Regions from separate parts of the Exiguobacterium sp. s78 genome, predicted to be linked through region 3. Evidence: riboswitches for the same ligand, from Rfam matches in the RefSeq annotation. Region 3 holds a riboswitch; each other region holds the start of a gene.

Region 1 (6,423 bases), on a different contig from region 3:
TTCATTGCCATCGAACAGATGACCGATCCGAAGAAAAACAGTGTCATCGAAGCGAGGAACAGCTGGCGGAACGTATAGCTTCGCATCAAAAAGGCACTGATCGGAATCAAAATCCCGTTAACGAGCATGAAGCCCGTCGTCAACCACTGGGCAGTGGACGTCGACACGTTGAAGTCATTGATCAGAACTGGTAACGCGACATTAATCAACGTTTGGTTCAAAATAGCAATGAACATACCGATGAGTAAGACCGTCAGTACTTTCGGAATACTGACGTTTTCAGTCGATACCTGTTTTGAAGGTGCTGCGACTGGTGGTGTCACGGTCATCGTCGGTTCCGCCTCGAGGGATTCCTCAAGAGTCGGTCCGTCCGTCGCCAGCGCCGTGTCGGATGAGCGACTTCGACGGGCGATCCAGTTGACGCCGATGATGATCAGAATCGTGAACGCACTGTATCCGAACAAGAAGGTAGTAGACATGAACGTCCCTCCTTAATCCTTATGAATGCGGACGGTCACATTCATACCAGGTCGAATGTCGAGTGATTTTTCTTGCGAGAGTGATACTTTAACTGGAATGACTTGTGCGACTTTCGTGTAGTTCGCGTTTCCGTTTGAAGAAGGCATCATTGAGAACGTGGAAGCCGTCGTCATACCGATTTGCTCGACTTCACCAGAAAGTGTCGTGTCCGGATAGCTGTCGACATAGACATCCACTGTTTGTCCGACTTTGATTTCATCGATTTCTGTTTCTTCGATGTTCGCTGTGACCCAAAGGTCGTTTAAGTCAAAACCATAGGCGAGAGGTGTACCTGCTGCGACGAAGCCGTTCTTTGTCGCCATCGACTGAACGATCGTTGCTTTTGAGGGCATTGAAACAGAGAGGTCCGTCGATTTTTGTCCGGCTTGTGCCGTCATGACGTGTCCGACTGTTGCTCCACTGGCGAGTGATTCGCCTGTTTTCGCAGACCAGTCTGTTAATTTACCAGCGCTTGGGCTCGCAACCGTTATCATCTTACCGTCGATTTTCGCATTGTCTGTTTTGACATAGCTCGTTGCTTGATCGTAATAGTAGTATCCGACAACACCACCACCGATTAAAACGATGAGTGTCACGATATTGATGATCAATAATTTTTTCATACTCATGGGTGTGTTAGCATCCTTTCTTGTGTACAATCGATTCAAAAAAAGTACTCCTCTGGGGGGAGGAGTAATTAATATAGTTAATTATATGGATCATTAGCTAACAAACAACCGACAATTTCCGACAAAATGTTGGAAAAATAGATGATAACGGATTCATTAATGAAAAGAGGATGAAAAAGGAGTGAAATATGGATGAATGAGAGCCGTGATCCCCGACCAAAACGGTCACGTGACCGTATTACAATGGAATTATTTCGTTTATTGAAGACGCACAGCTTCTCGAGTATTACTGTCAAAATGCTGACGGATGGAGCCGGTGTGAACCGTTCGACCTTCTACGCACACTATACGGATAAGTATGATTTGCTCGACCAAATCGTTGAGGAGCAAATGAAGGCACTTGAACAAGCAATTCGGATCACGGGTACAGGAACTGTCTTTCCGACAGTCGAGCAGGTGAGTCGCTATTTTGCTCGTTTGTTCATTCATATCGAAGAAAATGAATTATTCTATCAAACGATGCTCGTTCAAGGACCGATCAAAACGTTCATCTCCCGTTTTCTCGATACATTGAAAGATAACTATCGTCTTGTGTTTCGACCGCAAATCACAGAAGAAGCTACGTTCGTCGATCGGGACTTATTATTGAACTATGTCATTGGTGGACAGTTGGGATTGTTGATTTCTTGGTTACGAAACGGTCGACCGTATTCATCAGAGTATATGGCAGAACAATTAAGTCGGATGATCGTCTTTGGAACGGTTGAGAGTATCGGTTTTCCTAAAGAGACGGAATGAGGACGTAAAAAAGACACTTCCCTGCGGAAGTGTCCAATCAGTTTAAGCCTGTCGGAATGCGAGTTCTTTCGTATAGATCGTACTCCGATTCCGTCCGCTTTCTTTTGAATAATACAACGCTTTATCTGCCTGTTGTAATGCTTCAAGTGACGTATGCGAACCACTGGAATGTGAAATCCCAAGTGAGATCGTAATTTGTAGATCAGGTACATCTGCTGTCGGGAACAGGTTACGTGCGACCGTCAGCCGAGCTAGTTCTGCTATTTTTTGCGCTTCTTTCGCCGAAGTACTTGGTAAGATGATTAAAAATTCTTCACCACCGTACCGTCCGACGAGGTCGTCTGGACGCGTCAAGGAAGCGAGAGTCATGCCGAGTTGGCGTAACACATCATCGCCCGCATCATGACCATATGTATCATTGACATGCTTGAAGAAATCGATATCGATGAGCACAAGTGAATAGCCTTGATCGGTCGAACCGACAAGCGATAGCGAGTCATCCAGACGACGGCGATTGGCGAGCCCTGTCAAAGCATCCGTCATGGCGAGTTTCTGCTGATACTGGATGTTTTCGAAGTGACGGCGTAATTCCGTCAGTAATCGAAAGGCAACAAAGCCAGCTAATAAATTAAAGAAGACGTACGCAATCGAGATTTTAAAGAATGTCGACCAGCTGTGCGTCAAGATGTAGATGGCGGGTAACGAATAGAGAATACCGACCAACACCATAAGTTGAAAATGACGCATCGAGACATGGACGAATCGACGAATGATCCCAATCGTCGTGATGAATAAGACGATGATCAGCGTAGATAAATAAAATCCTTCCATTTGATCAACTGGTGTTAAAAAGTAACGTGTCCCGATGATCATTGCTCCTGCAACGATGGCGCTTGGGAAACCACCGAACAGCATGGCGATCGCGACGGGAACGATACGTAAATCAACACGGGCGACATCGATTTGGATCCCATTGAACATTAATAAGACCGCAATCAGACCAGAGACTGCTCCGAGTATAAGTCGAATGCTCCATTTGGAGTTCAATGAAATACGCGGTTGATTCCGAAACGGTAAGAACAAGAGAGTAATCGTTGTGAACAGTAGACAAAAGTTAATGATGAATTGATTCATGATGGACAACAAATCCTCCCAACTCCCCCAGCTAACAGATTTCCATATATATACTTCCAGTATACTCAAGTAGATAACGGTTAGACAGAGGGAAATCTTTAGACCAAAATAGAAAAAACGGTAGAAAATCTACCGTTTTTAAGAAGATGAAGTAAGGGTATCCTCATCCATCGTCTGTAAAATTTTATCAAAGACATGAATCATCGTTTCGAGCTCTTCTTCCGTCAATGTACCGAAGCGGTCTTGTAAATAGTTTTTCCGGACGATTTCGAGATCCCGAAATGCACGTTCCCCGTCCTCCGTCAAAGCGAGTACGATTGAACGACGATCTTCCGTCGAACGTGTCCGTGTGACATATCCTTGTTTATACAGCTTATCCGTCAAAGCAGTGACTTGACTCGTCGCGAGCTCAAATTGTTCCGCAAGAAGCGTCGGGCGCTGAGGACCATTTTCTGAAAGGCTTCGTAAGATGAAAAACTCACTCCGGGTCGCCGTTCCTTCAAATAGCCGGTTAAGTTCACGTCGCAGGGTACGAAGAATGACACGCATTTGTTCCTCGAGTCGATAAGTTAGCAAATCACGTTCCTGTGGCATGCAAGCAGCATCCTTTCTCTCAGTGGACTTCTACCATTTAGTGTACTAAACATATCGGATTTTTACCATCGACTACCCCAGATTCGAAAAAGGCAATTGACAATTTCGTGGCGTTTTGTGTAATATGGCGTAGTAATAACTAACTTAATTCAGTTCTCACTCAACCAGTGGGATGGAGGTTGCAGTTCTTAAGAGTACGGTTACGGATGTCGTCAAGCGACAGATGAGGTGACCTGAAAGGAAGAATTGCCGAAATCAATCATCGCTTTGAAGATGATCGATTGGGATTAGATCAAATAGGTCTAATACTGTCACAAGTCGGGTATCACCTACTTGTGGAGAGCTATCTTTCACGACGGTAGAATGAGGCGCATCCATTTTATTATGTTGCGTTCTCATCTTCCATCTGGAAGATGAGGGCGCTTTTTGTTTTTTCATTCAAAAAGTGTCCTCTCAAAAATTTATTAAAGAGAGAAGCGAACGAAATGAACAATCTAGATGTGAAACAAACAACAGATTCGACAGCAGAAGGATTAAAACGTGGATTACAAGCCCGTCATATGTCAATGATCGCCATCGGTGGAGCGATCGGAACAGGACTCTTCATTGCGTCCGGTGCTTCCGTCGCAGCAGCAGGACCAGGTGGGGCGCTCCTATCGTATGCAATCGTTGGTCTGATGGTCTACTTCCTCATGACAAGTCTTGGTGAAATGGCAGCGTATATGCCGGTCGCTGGATCCTTCTCGACCTATGGAACGAAATTCGTCGATCCATCATTCGGCTTTGCGCTCGGCTGGAACTACTGGTACAACTGGGCAGTCACGATCGCAGTCGAGCTCGTCGCAGCACAAATCGTCATGACATATTGGTTCCCGGATGTTCCTGGATTTTATTTCAGTGCCTTGTTCCTCTTACTCATGATTGGCTTGAACTACTTCTCCGTTAAGGGATTCGGGGAAGCGGAGTATTGGTTTGCGATGATTAAAGTCGTTACCGTCATCGTCTTCTTAGTCGTCGGTGTTGCGATGATTTTTGGTGTCTTTACATCAGAGCCACCGGTTGGCTTTAAAAACTTTGCACTTGGCGATGCACCGTTCGTCGGTGGGATTCCTGCCGTCATCGGTATCATTCTCGTTGCCGGATTCAGTTTTCAAGGTACAGAACTGGTCGGGATTGCCGCGGGTGAGTCGGAAGATCCGAAAAAGAATGTTCCAAAAGCAGTCAAACAAGTCTTCTGGCGCATCTTGCTTTTCTACGTCTTCGCGATTTTCGTCATCGGAATGCTCATTCCGTATACGAGTCCGAACTTGGTTTCCAATGACATTACGGACGTAGCGGTTAGTCCGTTTACGCTTGTCTTTGAAAAAGCGGGTCTTGCCTTCTCAGCAGCACTCATGAACGCCGTCATCTTGACGTCTGTTCTATCTGCCGGAAACTCAGGTATGTATGCTTCGACTCGGATGCTTTATACGCTTGCTCGCCAAGGGGATGCACCGAAGTTGTTCGCGAAAGTATCGAAAAACGGTGTACCGCGTAACGCTTTGCTCGCAACAGGAGCAATCGGTGCACTCTGTTTCTTGACGTCGATGTTTGGTGGACAAGTCTACTTGTGGTTACTCAATGCTTCGGGGATGACAGGCTTCATCGCATGGCTCGGGATTGCAATCAGTCACTATCGTTTCCGTAAAGGATTCCTTGCACAAGGTCACTCGTTGAAAGACTTACCATATGTTGCACCAGCGTTCCCGTTTGGTCCGCTGTTCGCATTCGGTCTTTGTTTCCTCGTCATCGTTGGTCAAAACTACGCAGCATTCCTTGCGGATCAAATCGATTGGGTCGGAATTGCCGCAACGTATGTTGGTATTCCATTATTCCTTGCCTTCTGGTTAGGACACAAATTCAAAAATCGGACGTCAATCGTTCGTTATGACGAGATGGACTTCCCAGAACATCCACGTCAATCATAATGTGTGAACCACCTTCTATAAATGAAGGTGATTGAGATTGAAGACAAAGTGCAATTTTTCTCTGATGAGTCTGATGAGAAAGATTGCGCTTTTTTGTTCGTTTCGAATCGTTTTCCTGGGACAAGCATCGCGCCGCTTCGCTGCAGGGTCACTCTTGCTTGTTTTTCCCTAGGAAGCGATGTCGAGTCAACAAAACGATTCTCTGATTCTCCTTCCAGAATGACACGTTACACGCCACTCCTACAGGAAAAAGCGCAATTTTGCGCTGTCAGAGACAAACAAGACCCGTTTTCCTACTCGAATAGAGCGGGAAAATTGGCTTGTATCTCGCCTGAGGAAAGGGCGTGAAGACGAGACATTTTTGAGTCAGCCCATTTTTCTGCAATCGGAACCACCTTCTAGAATGAGGGTGTTTTTTTATTCCCTTAAATGAAAACGTTCTCTAAAATATAGTTTTGAAAAAGTATAAAAAAGGAATTAATGAATACATATTCAAAAATAGAAAAATGAATAAAGAACAGGGGGAGACGCATGACTACATCTGAATTATTTTTTACATTAGGTTCTGCGACGTTTTTCATGTTGCTCGTTGCCTACATATCCTACCGATTGACGCGTGGGAAAACACAAGGCGTCGATGAATACTTCTTAGCGGGGCGAGGGCTAAGTGGCGTTTTCATTGCCGGATCGCTACTGCTGACGAATTTGTCGGCAGAACAGTTGATTGGACTAAACGGACAATCCTTCATGGGAAACATGTCGAGTATGGCGTGGGAAGTCAC
Region 2 (6,423 bases), on a different contig from region 3:
CGAATCGTCTGGATAAATTACCACAATCCGAGCTCGTTCGTGATAAAGGGTATGATATCTTGTACTTCACGGAAGAGATCGATGAGTTCGCGATTCAGATGCTCGTGACGTATAACGAGAAGACGTTCAAGTCGGTCACAAGCAGCGATTTAGGGATTGAAGCAGCAGAAGCGGAGACGACGGACGCACAAGCAGAGATGTTCCAAGCTATGCAGGAAGTCCTAAGTGGACAAGTCAAGGAAGTCAAAGCCTCAACGCGTCTCAAATCGCATCCCGTCTGTTTTGCGACGGACGGCGCCGTCTCGATCGAGATGGAGAAAATCCTGAAGGCGATGCCGAATAACGAAGGGATAGAAGCGGTCAAGATTCTTGAATTGAATCCGTCACACGCAGTGTTCGAGTCTCTTGAAACGGCGTATCAAAACGATCGTTCAAAATTCGAGCGCTATACCAAACTGATGTATCAACAAGCATTACTTGTCGAAGGGCTTCCACTTGAGGATCCGGTAGCGTTCGCGAATGATGTGTGTTTATTGATGGTGTGAAACGAATAGATATGAAAAAGGCATTGGATGCGCGCATCCAATGCCTTTTTCATAAAGTGTTTCATCAATCCGTTTGTAAATCCGAAGCGGTTTCGCCTTTTTTCGAGAGAACGTTCAAGACGACGACGAAGAGTACGAATGTGACAAGAGCTCCGATGAAACCGAATACCGAAGACTCCGTGAAACCGATGACTAAATAACCGACTGCCGCAGTGACGGCACCGACTAGCGCATACGGTAACTGTGTCGTAACGTGATCGATATGATGGGATCCAGCCCCTGTCGAACTTAAGATTGTCGTATCGGAAATCGGTGAACAATGGTCACCGAAGACAGATCCAGCAAGAACAGCAGCAAGTGTCGGTAACAAGAGTGAGGCATCGACAGCCATGACGAGATCCGCACCGATTGGCAACATGATCCCGAATGTACCCCAACTTGTTCCTGTCGAGAATGCCATCAAGCCGGCAATCAAGAATAACAAGAACGGCAAGTACGACGCAGAAATCGAGTTGCTAACGAAGCTCGCGAGATAATCACCGGTTTTCATATCACCGATGACAGCAATGATCGTCCAAGCGAATAACAGAATCACGACTGCTGGCCACATCGAACGCATACCAGCAACGATGCTTGCACGGTAATCGCGGCCCGGAATTTTTCGTCCGATCAGCATCAGGAAAGCGACGATTAAACTGATGACGACACCTGCGACGAGTGAACGTGTGACGTCTGTTGCCTCAAATGCTCCAATTAAAGTAAACGGGCGATTGTCGGCTGCAAGTGCCTGAGCACCTGTCCCGAGTAACGCACTGATTGTAGCAATGACAAGAACGACGATCGGAACGACGAGATCCCGGACTTTTCCGTTCGTATGTTCGTTGACCTCTTTTGCCATCCCCATCGGTGTTCCTTTTGACGCATCAAAAAGTTCACCATTCGCGGCACGGCGTTCATGCTGTTTCATCGGTCCGACAGAGACGCCAGAATAAGCGATGTAAAGTGTTAAAAGTAACGCGAAAATCGCATAGAAGTTCATTGGAACGATCATCATGAAAGCACTAAACGCTGAGTAATCCGTAATCGAGTGCGTCGTTAAGATACCGGCGATGATGGAGATGATGAATGCGCCCCAACTCGAAAGCGGACTGATGACACAAACAGGCGCAGCTGTTGAGTCAATCAAATAGGCAAGCTTTGCACGTGAGACACCACGGCGATCCGTTAACGGACGACTGACGTTGCCGACAGCGAGACTGTTGAAGTAATCATCGATGAAAATCAAGATACCGAGTCCGAAGGCAACTAAGCGTGCACCACGCGCTGTCTTGACGTGAGTAGAAGCCCATTCACCGAAGGCACGAGCGCCACCTGATGTCTGAATGAGCGTGGAAAGGACGCCGAGCAATAACAAGAAGACAAGCAATAAGACGTTCCACTCGTTCAAGGCACCGTCTGCCCAAAAGAGGCTGAAGATGTTCTTGCCGAGATAGGTTACCGTATCGATCGGGTTAAAACGGTGAAGTAACAGGGCACCGACGAGAATACCGACACCTAACGAAAGAACGACCTTTCGGGTAAAGATGGCTAATAAGATAGCTAGTAAAGCAGGTACAAGGGCAATGATGGAATCTGAATAGTTGACCATGAAAAATATCCTCCTCTTTAATAAATGGCTTAAAGATGAGACCCCGCGGCACAAAAAAAGCAAGGGCACCGGCAACAAAGCCGACACCCTCGCTGGATGCGTCTTTCTTAGCCGAATTGGAGCGCTCCATACAATTGTTATGTATGGCAATCGATCGGGTGTTTCCCGAATCGACCAACGACGATATGCTCGACACATACTGTCATTTCGGCGATGTCACCTTTCCTGTAGTCGTCTTCGTTGTCATCCTCGGACCAAGTACTGATTGAAATCGCGCCTCTACCTCATCGATAGAATAGTCATATTCTGTTCTTATGGACACTTTATCATGTATTTCAGAAGCGATTCAACCATATATTCTGATAATTTAAGATAAAGTTGTTTATTCAGCAAAATGTTGAATGAGCTGTTTCATCAAATAGGCTTGGTTTTCCTCGAATTGTTTTTTTCGATGACCGTTCGCGCCAGATGGGTGGGGGAATCCGGAAAGAAGCTGATGCTGTTCGATTCGTCCATCATGAATCAATCCACGGACTTGCGTCTCGACGACCCGACCGAGTGGAATTAATAACGCTGGTTTTTGTAACTGATTGATCTCAGCGACGAAGTGTTCTTCCGCGTAGTGCCTTAATAAAGGGCTACGATTGATCTTCGGTTGATGACCCGAGTAATTCTTTTCGCGATAAAAGACGGGTTGCTTTAACAGTGACGTTGGATGCAATAATTTCTGATGTTGATGAAATAAGCTAGCCGTCGTCTCGATTCCGAGCAATGCTGGAAGTTCGAGTGTATCAAGCATCTGGACGAGGTTACGTCGCATCGTTCCAGCAAAGCTTGCTGTATATTTGACGAGGCGTGCCGTCTCTTCTAATGAAACACCATGGTGAAGGGCATCTGTCGCTTCTTCGAAAGCGATTCGCATCTGTTCAAAACCTGGTGTGATCCCGATAATGACGACTTTTGCTTCAGTATTGACGTATTCGCCAATCGGAGAGTAATAGACGGTCAGCTCGTTCTCCTGTTGCAATAAAAAATCGTCCGTCCATAATTCATCACGTCGTAACGTACGATCGTCAGGTAAGCTACGAATGGCTTGTTCAAATATAGTTAATGAATTCATGAAGGACCCTCTCTCTCTGTAATGGCATTATGATAACAAATAATACCATTTGTGACAATTCGACCCTTTCACTATTTGTGTATAGGTATATAAAAAAGGACTCGATACGAGTCCTTTTCGTACATCATGCGCGTTCTTTGACCGAAGCGACTTCATATGTCAGAATCTCGCTGCCGAGCATTGGCGATTCTCCTGCCTCACTACTCGCAGGTCGACTATGTGACGCTTTGAAATCGTCACTCTCCCGCCATGCTTGAAAACTCTTCATGTCTTCCCAATACATGTTGACGTTCATTTCATCATGTTCTTCGATGTTTTGCGTCAATAAGACCTCGACGCGGATGAATCCGTCCATCGTATCAAGTCCACTTGGACGCGTAAAACGAGGAGCGAGAGCTGCAGCCATCCCTTTTTTGACTTTAATCCGGTTCGTAACGACGATCATCATAAAATCCCCTTTCAAAAAACGAGTAACGTACTTCTTCAGTATAGTACGATGAAGGCAAGAATGCCGGAAAGAAGGAACAAACGACAATGAATGAACAGGAATACGATCAACGATTACGAATCGAGACCATTGAGATGCAACATCTTTATGGTGTGTTTAGTCACTACAATCGATATGAACCAACGCCTTATACGGCACTAGACGAATTATGCGAAACGTATTTGTTTCAAAAACAGGACACGGTCATTGATTTCGGGTGTGGGAAAGGGCGTTTGAACTTTTACTTACACGACCGATTCGATTGTTCCGTCATCGGAATCGAGATGAACGGACAATTTTACGAGGACGCACTCCGGAATATGGCGAACTACCAAAGTCGACGGAAGCGGCGTTCCGGAAGTTTGCGATTTGAACAGACGTATGCCGAGCAGTATGCCATTCCGGATGAGACGAATAAGTTTTATTTCTTCAATCCATTCTCTTCACAAATTTTCATGAAAGTGATCGATCACATTTTAAGTTCGGTCGAACGTTCCCCGCGTTCGGTTGATCTCATCTTGTATTACCCGACCGATGAATACCGGGAGTACTTGGAGCGCCATACCGTATTCGAGCAAGTCGATGAGATTCGATTACGAGACCTCTATGAAAAAAATCATGACGAGCGGTTCGTCATCTATCGCTTTGATCCGAACAAACTGCTTCAAAACGGGTATGAATACAGTGAGGAAAGAAATAAAAGATAAGGAGGTCGGATGATGATCCGTTTAGAGCATGTCACGAAAGAGTTTGCACCGGGGCGTGGAATATTCGATGTCAGTTTTACAGTTGATCCGGGAACGATATTCGGTTTCATCGGACCAAACGGATCTGGAAAATCAACGACACTCCGACATTTGATGGGACTATTGGCTGCGGATGGTGGAAAGGCGACGATCGGTGGTTTTGATTGCTGGAAGCAAAGTAAAGAAGTGAAGAAATTGGTCGGTTATTTGCCGGGGGAGATTAGTTTACCTGGAGACATGACGGGAGCAGACATGCTGGATTTGATGCAACGACTACACGGTAGCGATCCGGCACGGCGACAACTGTTGTTGAAACGATTTCCTTTTGAGACGAAGACGAAAATCCGCAAGATGTCAAAAGGGATGAAACAAAAATTGGCACTTGTCGGTTGCTTCATGAAGGATGCACCCGTCTATCTACTTGATGAGCCGACCAGTGGACTCGATCCTTTGATGCAAGAGCGTTTTTTAGAGTGGATTGAACAGGAGAAGCATGCTGGAAAAGCGATTCTGATGAGTTCGCATCACTTTCCGGAGATGGAAAAATCGTGCGATCGAGCGGCTTTAATCAAAGCAGGGCGCATCATCGTCGAATCGGATATTCATGAGTTGGTTCGATCGAGTCGAAAGACGTACACGATCGTCTTCCGAACTGAGGTGGAGGCAGCACAGTTCGCGATGCAAGTCGGTGTTGAACCGAAGCGGCTGGAAGTCAGTTTTCAAACGGACGAGACGCTGAGCTTAAATCAGGCGATTGCTTATTTAACCCAATATGATGTGCGGCTGATTCGTCCGTCAGCAGATGATTTAGAACAGGTCTTCTTGCATTATTATGGAGAGGAGGAATCGTCGTGATATTGCTGATCCGCTCTTTATTCAAGCAGGTTAGAAAGCCCGTGCTTGCTTATGCGATTGGAACGAGTCTCTACTTATTGATGCTTGCGTTGCTTTATCCATCGATGATGAAGACAGGTTTACTAGAAGCAAAGCTAGAAGCGTTACCTCCGGAAGTCTTAAAAGCATTTCAATACGATAAGGTGACAGGGTTCGAGAATGTACTGGATCTGCTGGGGGGGAACTATTATGGACTGATCTTTCAAGTCATTGCGAGTCTATTCCTGCTCTCATTAGCAGCGCGCCTCGTTGCGCGACCGATCGACAACGGAGAGCTGATCGTCTATCTTGCAGCCCCGATTACACGGAATGCGTATACGTTTGCTGTCGCGATCGTCATGGGTATCGCAAGTATGGTTCTCGTAGGACTGAATGGACTCGTCTTGATGGTATCCGACTGGTGGATGACAGATATTTCGATCAATGACGTCATCTTATGGCGGATTCAACTCAATGCGCTATTGTTACTCTTGGCGATCGGTGCCTTTACGTTATTCGTTGCGACGTTATTTGACGAAGAACGTCGTGCTTTTTCGCTTGCTGGTAGTGTGCTTGTCCTATCGATCGTCTTGACGATTCTGTCGGAACTAAGTGACAAGACGGAGTGGCTTCGTTATCTATCTGTCTTCTCCTTATTCAATACGACGCAATTACTAGAAGGAACGGATCATTTTCTTCTTCATTCCATTCTTTTACTCGTCCTCTGTCTCGTGTTCTTGACCGGAGCAGTCGTTCAATTCGGACGTCGGAGTCTGTCGATTTGATCGAAAGTGGCGCAAAAACTTTACAGAAAGTGAACATTTAGGATTTGAACGTTGCGTCACGCGCTGATTTTTACTAAGATAAAGGAATGTTGTAGTTCTGGAAAAAGAAATGAGGTCTTTCGAAATGAATAAACCATCCATTTATGGATTAACGCTTGAGCAGATGACAGAATGGTTATCGAATCAAGGGCACAAACCATTCCGTGCCAAACAAGTATG
Region 3 (6,423 bases):
TCGTCAGTAGTTGTTCGAATTCCGTGTTCGTCAGTGTCGATCCTTCTCCTGTCGTTCCTCCGACGACAAGCGCCTGAATTCCTGCTGCGAGTTGTTGCTCGATCAAGCGTTCGAATACGTGTAGATCCAACTCGCCTGCTTCATTAAATGGTGTGACGAGCGCTGTACCTGCTCCTTTGAACATGAAGAACTCCTCCTTTTTTATGAATGAATCGACTGTTCGATTGCTTGGCGTGCGACTTGTACGGCATTTGAGGCGGCACCTTTTCGAATGTTGTCGGCTACACACCAGAGATGGAACGTGTTCGCGAGACTATCATCTTGTCGAATCCGACCGACGTAGACGTCGTCCGTACCACTTGCATCGAGTGGCATCGGATAACGCGTATTCGCGACATCATCGATGAGGACGACGCCCGGTGCGCCTTCAAGTGCTTCACGGATCGCTGCAACCGTCGTCGGCTGCGTAAACGTGACGTTGATCGCAACCGAGTGAGAATTCGTGACTGGAACACGCACACATGTCGCACTGACTGGTAGTGCTGGAAGATTGAAGATTTTCCGTGTTTCGTCAATCATCTTCTGCTCTTCTTTCGTATAGCCGTTCTCAAGGAACACATCGATATGTGGCAAGATGTTATCGTGAATCGGATGCGGATAATTGACGGGCTCTTCTCCGCGTGCTCCACGTGCCAGATCCTCGATTCCTTTTTGACCAGAACCGGATACGGCCTGATACGTCGTATAGTTGACACGCTCGAATCCCAGTGACTGGAGCGGTGCTAAGGCGACGACGGATTGAATCGTCGAACAGTTCGGATTTGCGATCAAGCGGTCCGTCACTTGAATCGCTTGTGGATTGACTTCTGGCACGACAAGCGGAATCGTCTCCTGCATCCGGAAAGCACTTGAATTATCAACGACGAGTGTTCCGTTTTCAGCTAGTAACGGGGCATATTGTTCACTGATCGTTCCGCCCGCCGCGAACAACGCGACGTCAATCTCGTCTTCCGTGATACTTGGTGTCAGTGCTTGGATCGTAATGGCTTCTTCCTTGAACTGTACCGTGTTCCCTGCTGAACGAGCAGAAGCGTAAGCGGACAGGCGGCTGACCGGGAAGTCCAGTTCGGCTAGTACTTGTAACATTTTTTGACCGACGGCGCCGGTTGCTCCAATGACTGCTACATGATACATCCTGTTTTCCTCCTTATAACTCGAACGCGTTTGCAATCGCTGCAACCGTCCGTTCAATATCTGCTTGTGCAATCGTGTATGAGATGCTGATTTCTGAAGTCGTAACTTGATAGAACGGAATGTTCTCCGCTCGGAAGATTGCGAACAACTTCGAAGCGACACCTGTTGCATCCCGCATCCCGATGCCGACGACAGATAACTTCGCGTGCTGATTATGGCGATCGACCTTGACTGTCGTGAAGCGATCCATGATGTCTTTCAATGCTTCATCGAGGAACTCTTCCTCATCGAGTGGACATGAGAACGATAAGAAGATGTCACTGTCGAACGTCGTTTGACTGATCATGTCGATGTTGACGTGGCGATTGGATAACAGTTCGAAGATATCGGCTACTGCTGCATTCGTTTGCGGTACGTGTTTGATTGATACCGTCAAGACGTTCTTCGTTACACTGACACTCGTCACCGCTTTTTGTTCCATTGTTTCCGTCGCTTCCATGATCCATGTTCCCCTTTTCGATTCAAGTGTTTTCCCGACGAAGATGTGTACGCCGTATTTTTTTCCTAGTTCGACACTTCGCATTTCCATGACCTTCGACCCGAGGGCGCTCATTTCCATCATCTCATCATACGAGATATGTGGAATCGGTTGAGCGGCGGCGTGGATTCGTGGATCAGCTGTATAGACACCGTCGACATCGGTATAGATTTCGCACCGTTTATCAAGGACTGCCGCAAGGGCAACTGCCGTTGTATCCGACCCACCCCGTCCAAGCGTCGTGACATCACCGAGTTCGTTGACACCTTGGAATCCGGCGACGATGACGACATCGTACGTTTCGAGTTTTTGTCGTAACAGATCTCCATCGATCTGTTTGATCTTACTTTTCGTATGCACGCCCATCGTGCTGATTCCTGCTTGAGCGCCTGTTTGCGATAACGCTTTGACACCGAGCGAGTTGAGGGCGATGCTGAGTAATGAAATCGTCTGTTCTTCTCCGATGGCAAGCAGTCGATCGAGTTCTCTTCGCTCGGGGCGATCCGTGATGGCTTGCGCCTGAGCGATCAAAGAATCTGTCATCTTGCCCATCGCCGAAACGACGACGACGAGTTTTTCACCTTCGGCTGCGCGACTCTTCAAATAATTCGCAATAGACTGAATCTGTTCGACAGTCGCAACCGAGCTTCCACCAAATTTAAGTACAGTTGTCACAATCCTATCTCCTTTGTCCCGATACAGAAAAAAAACGACGGGCCGGTAGGAGCGTTCCTACGGCCCGTCGTTATCACGATCGGACAAACGAAGACAAAGTCATTCGTTCTTTTACGTAAGATAGCGCTCCGAAACATCGGTTTCGGCAGTACAACGGATCTTAACCGTTGTACCAGCAAACAAGAAGAAGCATCTTCTCGTTCACTTCGGCGGACTTCCCCTTTCACATCATTCGGCATGCTTGCCTTCAAGAATGATGCTACTCATGTCATCCGCGCCTCTATCTGTCGGTTGTTAGTTACAGTTATAGCAGACATCTTTTGTTAAATCCAGTCATTTGACTGTTTTTTTTCAAAATTCGTCAATTCGCAAGATGCTGTTTCGCGAGTTCGAGTTGCTCCGACACGGCAGCAAACCCTGTCCCGCCGTAGCTAGTCCGGCGTGCTACTGCTTGAACCGGATCGAGGAGCGGATAGACGTCTTCTGTGATATCAGGATGGAACGTTTGATACGTCTCGAGGTTCAAATCCTTCAGGAAACAACCGTTCTGCACACAGTAAAGGACGGCTTTGCCGACGATTTCATGCGCTTCCCGGAACGGTATGCCTTTCGTTACAAGGTAGTCAGCGAGTTCCGTTGCATTCGAGAAGTCTTGCATTGTCGCCTTCTTGAGCGCTTCGGTCTTAAACGTCGCAGATTCAATCATTCCGGTGAAGATTTGAACGGATTGGAGAACGGTATCTGCTGTATCGAAGACCCCTTCCTTATCCTCTTGCATGTCTTTGTTGTAAGCGAGTGGTAATGCCTTCATCGTCGTCAAGAAGCCCATCAGATTGCCGTAGACGCGCCCCGTTTTCCCACGAATCAATTCAGCGAAATCAGGATTTTTCTTCTGTGGCATCATGCTCGACCCTGTCGAGAAAGCATCAGACAACTCGATGAAGCCAAATTCTTGCGATGCCCAGATGATGATTTCTTCACAAAAACGCGAGAGATGCATCATGACGGTCGAGGCGATCCCGAGGTATTCGATGACGAAATCGCGGTCGGAGACAGCGTCGAGACTGTTCGGATAGATTGACTCAAAACCGAGCAACTCGGCAGAACGGAAACGATCGATTGGGAATGTCGTCCCCGCGAGCGCGCCTGCCCCGAGCGGTGATTTCCGGATCCGCTTTTGATTATCCGTCAACCGTTCGACATCACGTTCGAACATCCAGAAATAAGCGAGCAAGTGATGCGCAAGCGAGATCGGTTGTGCCCGTTGCAAATGCGTATAACCTGGCATGACCGTCTCGATATGTTGCTCAGCTTGTTCCGTGATAACCGATTGGAGCTCGCGTAATGCCGTCGTCAACGCTTCAACATGTTGTTCCATCCATAGATGTAAATCCGTTGCGACCTGGTCATTTCGGCTCCGTGCCGTATGCAGTTTTCCTGCAACCGGACCAATCTGTTCCGTCAATAGACGCTCGAGATTCATGTGAATGTCTTCATCTGCTAGCGTATACACATGATCCGCTAACGTCGTTTCCAGTTGCTTCAGTCCTTGCTCGATTTGTGTCCACTCGTCTTGAGCGAGGATCCCTTGTTCAAATAGCATCTGCGCGTGTGCGAGACTGCCTTTTAAATCGACGCTCGCTAATTTTTGATCGAACGTGATCGATGCTCCGAAGGCTTCCGCTTGAGCGGAAGCACTTTCCGTAAAACGTCCACCCCAGAGTTTGGTCATTTCGTTACACCCGCCTGACGATGTACGCTCGCATGAGTCGAAACGGCAAGTCCGTGTAATTTGATGAAGCCTTTTGCTGCTTCATGATCGAACGCGTCTTCTTTCGTATACGTCGCAAGTTTCTCATCGTAGAGTGAGACAGCGGACTGACGACCTGTCACGGTTGCGTTTCCTTTGAACAGTTTAACGCGAACTTCTCCTGTGACGTCCTGTTGTGTCGCCGTCAGGAATGCTTTCAAGCCTTTTGTCAATGGTGCATGGAAGAGACCGTTATAGATCGTTTCTGCGTATTGTTTGCTGAGTAGTGGTTTGAAATGCGCGACGTCCTTCGTCAATGTAATCGTCTCGAGTGCAGCGTGAGCTTTGAGTAAAACCGTTGCTCCTGGGCACTCATAGACTTCCCGCGATTTGATACCGACGAGACGGTTCTCGACGTGGTCGATCCGTCCGACCCCATGTGCACCAGCGATGATGTTCAGTTCCGTGATCAGTTTCGCCAGTGGATATGTCGTTCCGTTGATCGAGACCGGAACACCTGCTTCAAAGCCAATGATGACTTCTTCTGCCTGATCCGGTGCGTCTTCTGGCGCTACTGTTAACGCGTAAGCGTCTTGTGGTGGCTCTGTCCAAGGGTTTTCTAGGACGCCACACTCGTTACTCCGTCCCCAGAGGTTCATGTCGATTGAGTATGGGCTGTCGAGGTTGATCGGGATCGGCACGTTGTTTTCTTTCGCATAGGCGATCTCTTCTTCCCGTGACCATTTCCATTCCCGAACCGGTGCGATGACTTCGAGTGATGGATCAAGTGCTGCGACCGAAACTTCGAACCGGACTTGGTCGTTCCCTTTTCCGGTACATCCGTGAGCAACCGCTGTTGCACCATGTTGATGCGCGACTTCGACGAGCTTTTCTGCGATCAACGGACGCGAAAGCGCTGAAATCAACGGATAGGCATTTTCGTAATGCGCGCCATATTGAAGTGCCGGTAATACGAAGTCTTGTGCGAATTCTTCTTTTACATCGAGGACGATCGATTCGATCGCACCGACGAGGAGTGCTTTTTCTTTAATGACGGATAAATCTTTTCCTTCTCCGACATCCATGCATAAGGCAATGACGTCATAGTCCTTGCTCAACCATTTAATGGCTACCGATGTATCAAGTCCCCCAGAGTACGCTAAGATCAATTTTTGTTTCGACATGTATAATTCCCTCCTGGTTTTAAATTCATCTGTCTGTATAAAAATTCATTATGAATTATATATATACATAGAAAACAAAAAAAAGAAACCCTTTTTGCAGGATTTCTTTCAAAATGACTTACATTTTTTTCTCCATCGTTCGGTGCGGGATGCCCGCATCATCGAATTCATCGGAGACGATCGTATACCCGAGTCCTTGATAAAACGGGATCGCTTGAACTTGTGCGCCGAGTGTTAGCAATTGCTTCCCTTCGCGACGTGCGACTCGTTCCATCGCCTGCATCAACTCGCCACCGTATCCTTTTCCTCGCGCTGTCGCTAGCGTCGCGACACGCTCTACCTTCATCCGTTGGTCGTCATATGGACGGGTACGACCCGTTGCGACCGGTCGACTCTGCTCATCGAGGACAAGCAGATGAATCGCTGTCTCATCGTGTGTATCGTATTCAAGATGACGTGGTACGCCTTGCTCCTCGACGAAGACACGCTCCCGGATCATCCGGACGGCTTGATGTTGTTCTGCTGTACGTACTTGAATGACTGTCATGACTGATATTCCTCCCGTAATCGATCGACATATGCCATCGCATCATCCCGATTCGTAAATTGTGCCTGTGCCTGAACCGCACTTCCTCCGCCTCGCCCGTTAAATGTTTGGACATGTGCTTTAGCGAACTTCCCGAGATGGGGTTCACCTGGACTACTCATCAGTAACTTGTTCGTCGTCGCATTCCAGACGACGCCGACGCGTCCCGCTTCTTGAATCGCTTTAGCAAGCTGCTCGGATATTTTGATTTCTTCATCCAGATGTTCGAACACAAGAATGCCTTCTTGTTGTTCTAGAGCATGAGCGAGTGTAAACGTTGCGAGTTGTTCCTGGGCGTGTTCGATCTGTTTCGTTAAGCGTTTCTGCTCTTCTTGTAACGCTTGGACGGCTTCTAGCATTTGAACTGGTTTGACCGACAAGGCTTGCGCCGCTTCCCGTAAGGCTCGTCGTTCTGCCTGAACGAGTTGGTATGCCCGTTCCTTCGCGACATAGGACAGACGAATATTTCCACGAACCCGCTCGACTCCGGTAAAGA

The links. A riboswitch is a leader RNA that binds a small molecule or an ion and turns the genes downstream of it on or off. The one in region 3 is predicted to bind lysine.
Region 1: another riboswitch for lysine. It lies ahead of KNQ18_RS11800 (amino acid permease); the one in region 3 lies ahead of KNQ18_RS14665 (aspartate kinase).
Region 2: another riboswitch for lysine. It lies ahead of KNQ18_RS13505 (Na+/H+ antiporter NhaC family protein); the one in region 3 lies ahead of KNQ18_RS14665 (aspartate kinase).

What each region holds. Positions count from the first base shown of each region.
Region 1 is NZ_JACSNB010000002.1:63,477-69,899, forward strand. It holds gene KNQ18_RS11775 (DHA2 family efflux MFS transporter permease subunit) at 1-479, opposite strand, end outside; gene KNQ18_RS11780 (HlyD family secretion protein) at 492-1,148, opposite strand; gene KNQ18_RS11785 (TetR/AcrR family transcriptional regulator) at 1,341-1,946, shown strand; gene KNQ18_RS11790 (diguanylate cyclase) at 1,989-3,080, opposite strand; gene KNQ18_RS11795 (MarR family winged helix-turn-helix transcriptional regulator) at 3,219-3,674, opposite strand; lysine riboswitch at 3,840-4,028, shown strand; gene KNQ18_RS11800 (amino acid permease) at 4,160-5,641, shown strand; gene KNQ18_RS11805 (solute:sodium symporter family transporter) at 6,173-6,423, shown strand, end outside.
Region 2 is NZ_JACSNB010000003.1:82,768-89,190, forward strand. It holds gene htpG (molecular chaperone HtpG) at 1-545, shown strand, start outside; gene KNQ18_RS13505 (Na+/H+ antiporter NhaC family protein) at 610-2,193, opposite strand; lysine riboswitch at 2,305-2,483, opposite strand; gene KNQ18_RS13510 (uracil-DNA glycosylase family protein) at 2,576-3,313, opposite strand; gene KNQ18_RS13515 (heme oxygenase) at 3,438-3,758, opposite strand; gene KNQ18_RS13520 (class I SAM-dependent methyltransferase) at 3,848-4,507, shown strand; gene KNQ18_RS13525 (ABC transporter ATP-binding protein) at 4,520-5,401, shown strand; gene KNQ18_RS13530 (ABC transporter permease subunit) at 5,398-6,204, shown strand; gene rlmN (dual-specificity RNA methyltransferase RlmN) at 6,329-6,423, shown strand, end outside.
Region 3 is NZ_JACSNB010000004.1:41,838-48,260, reverse strand. It holds gene dapA (4-hydroxy-tetrahydrodipicolinate synthase) at 1-184, opposite strand, end outside; gene KNQ18_RS14670 (aspartate-semialdehyde dehydrogenase) at 202-1,194, opposite strand; gene KNQ18_RS14665 (aspartate kinase) at 1,208-2,407, opposite strand; lysine riboswitch at 2,521-2,698, opposite strand; gene argH (argininosuccinate lyase) at 2,769-4,139, opposite strand; gene KNQ18_RS14655 (argininosuccinate synthase) at 4,136-5,341, opposite strand; gene KNQ18_RS14650 (GNAT family N-acetyltransferase) at 5,460-5,888, opposite strand; gene KNQ18_RS14645 (alanyl-tRNA editing protein) at 5,885-6,423, opposite strand, start outside.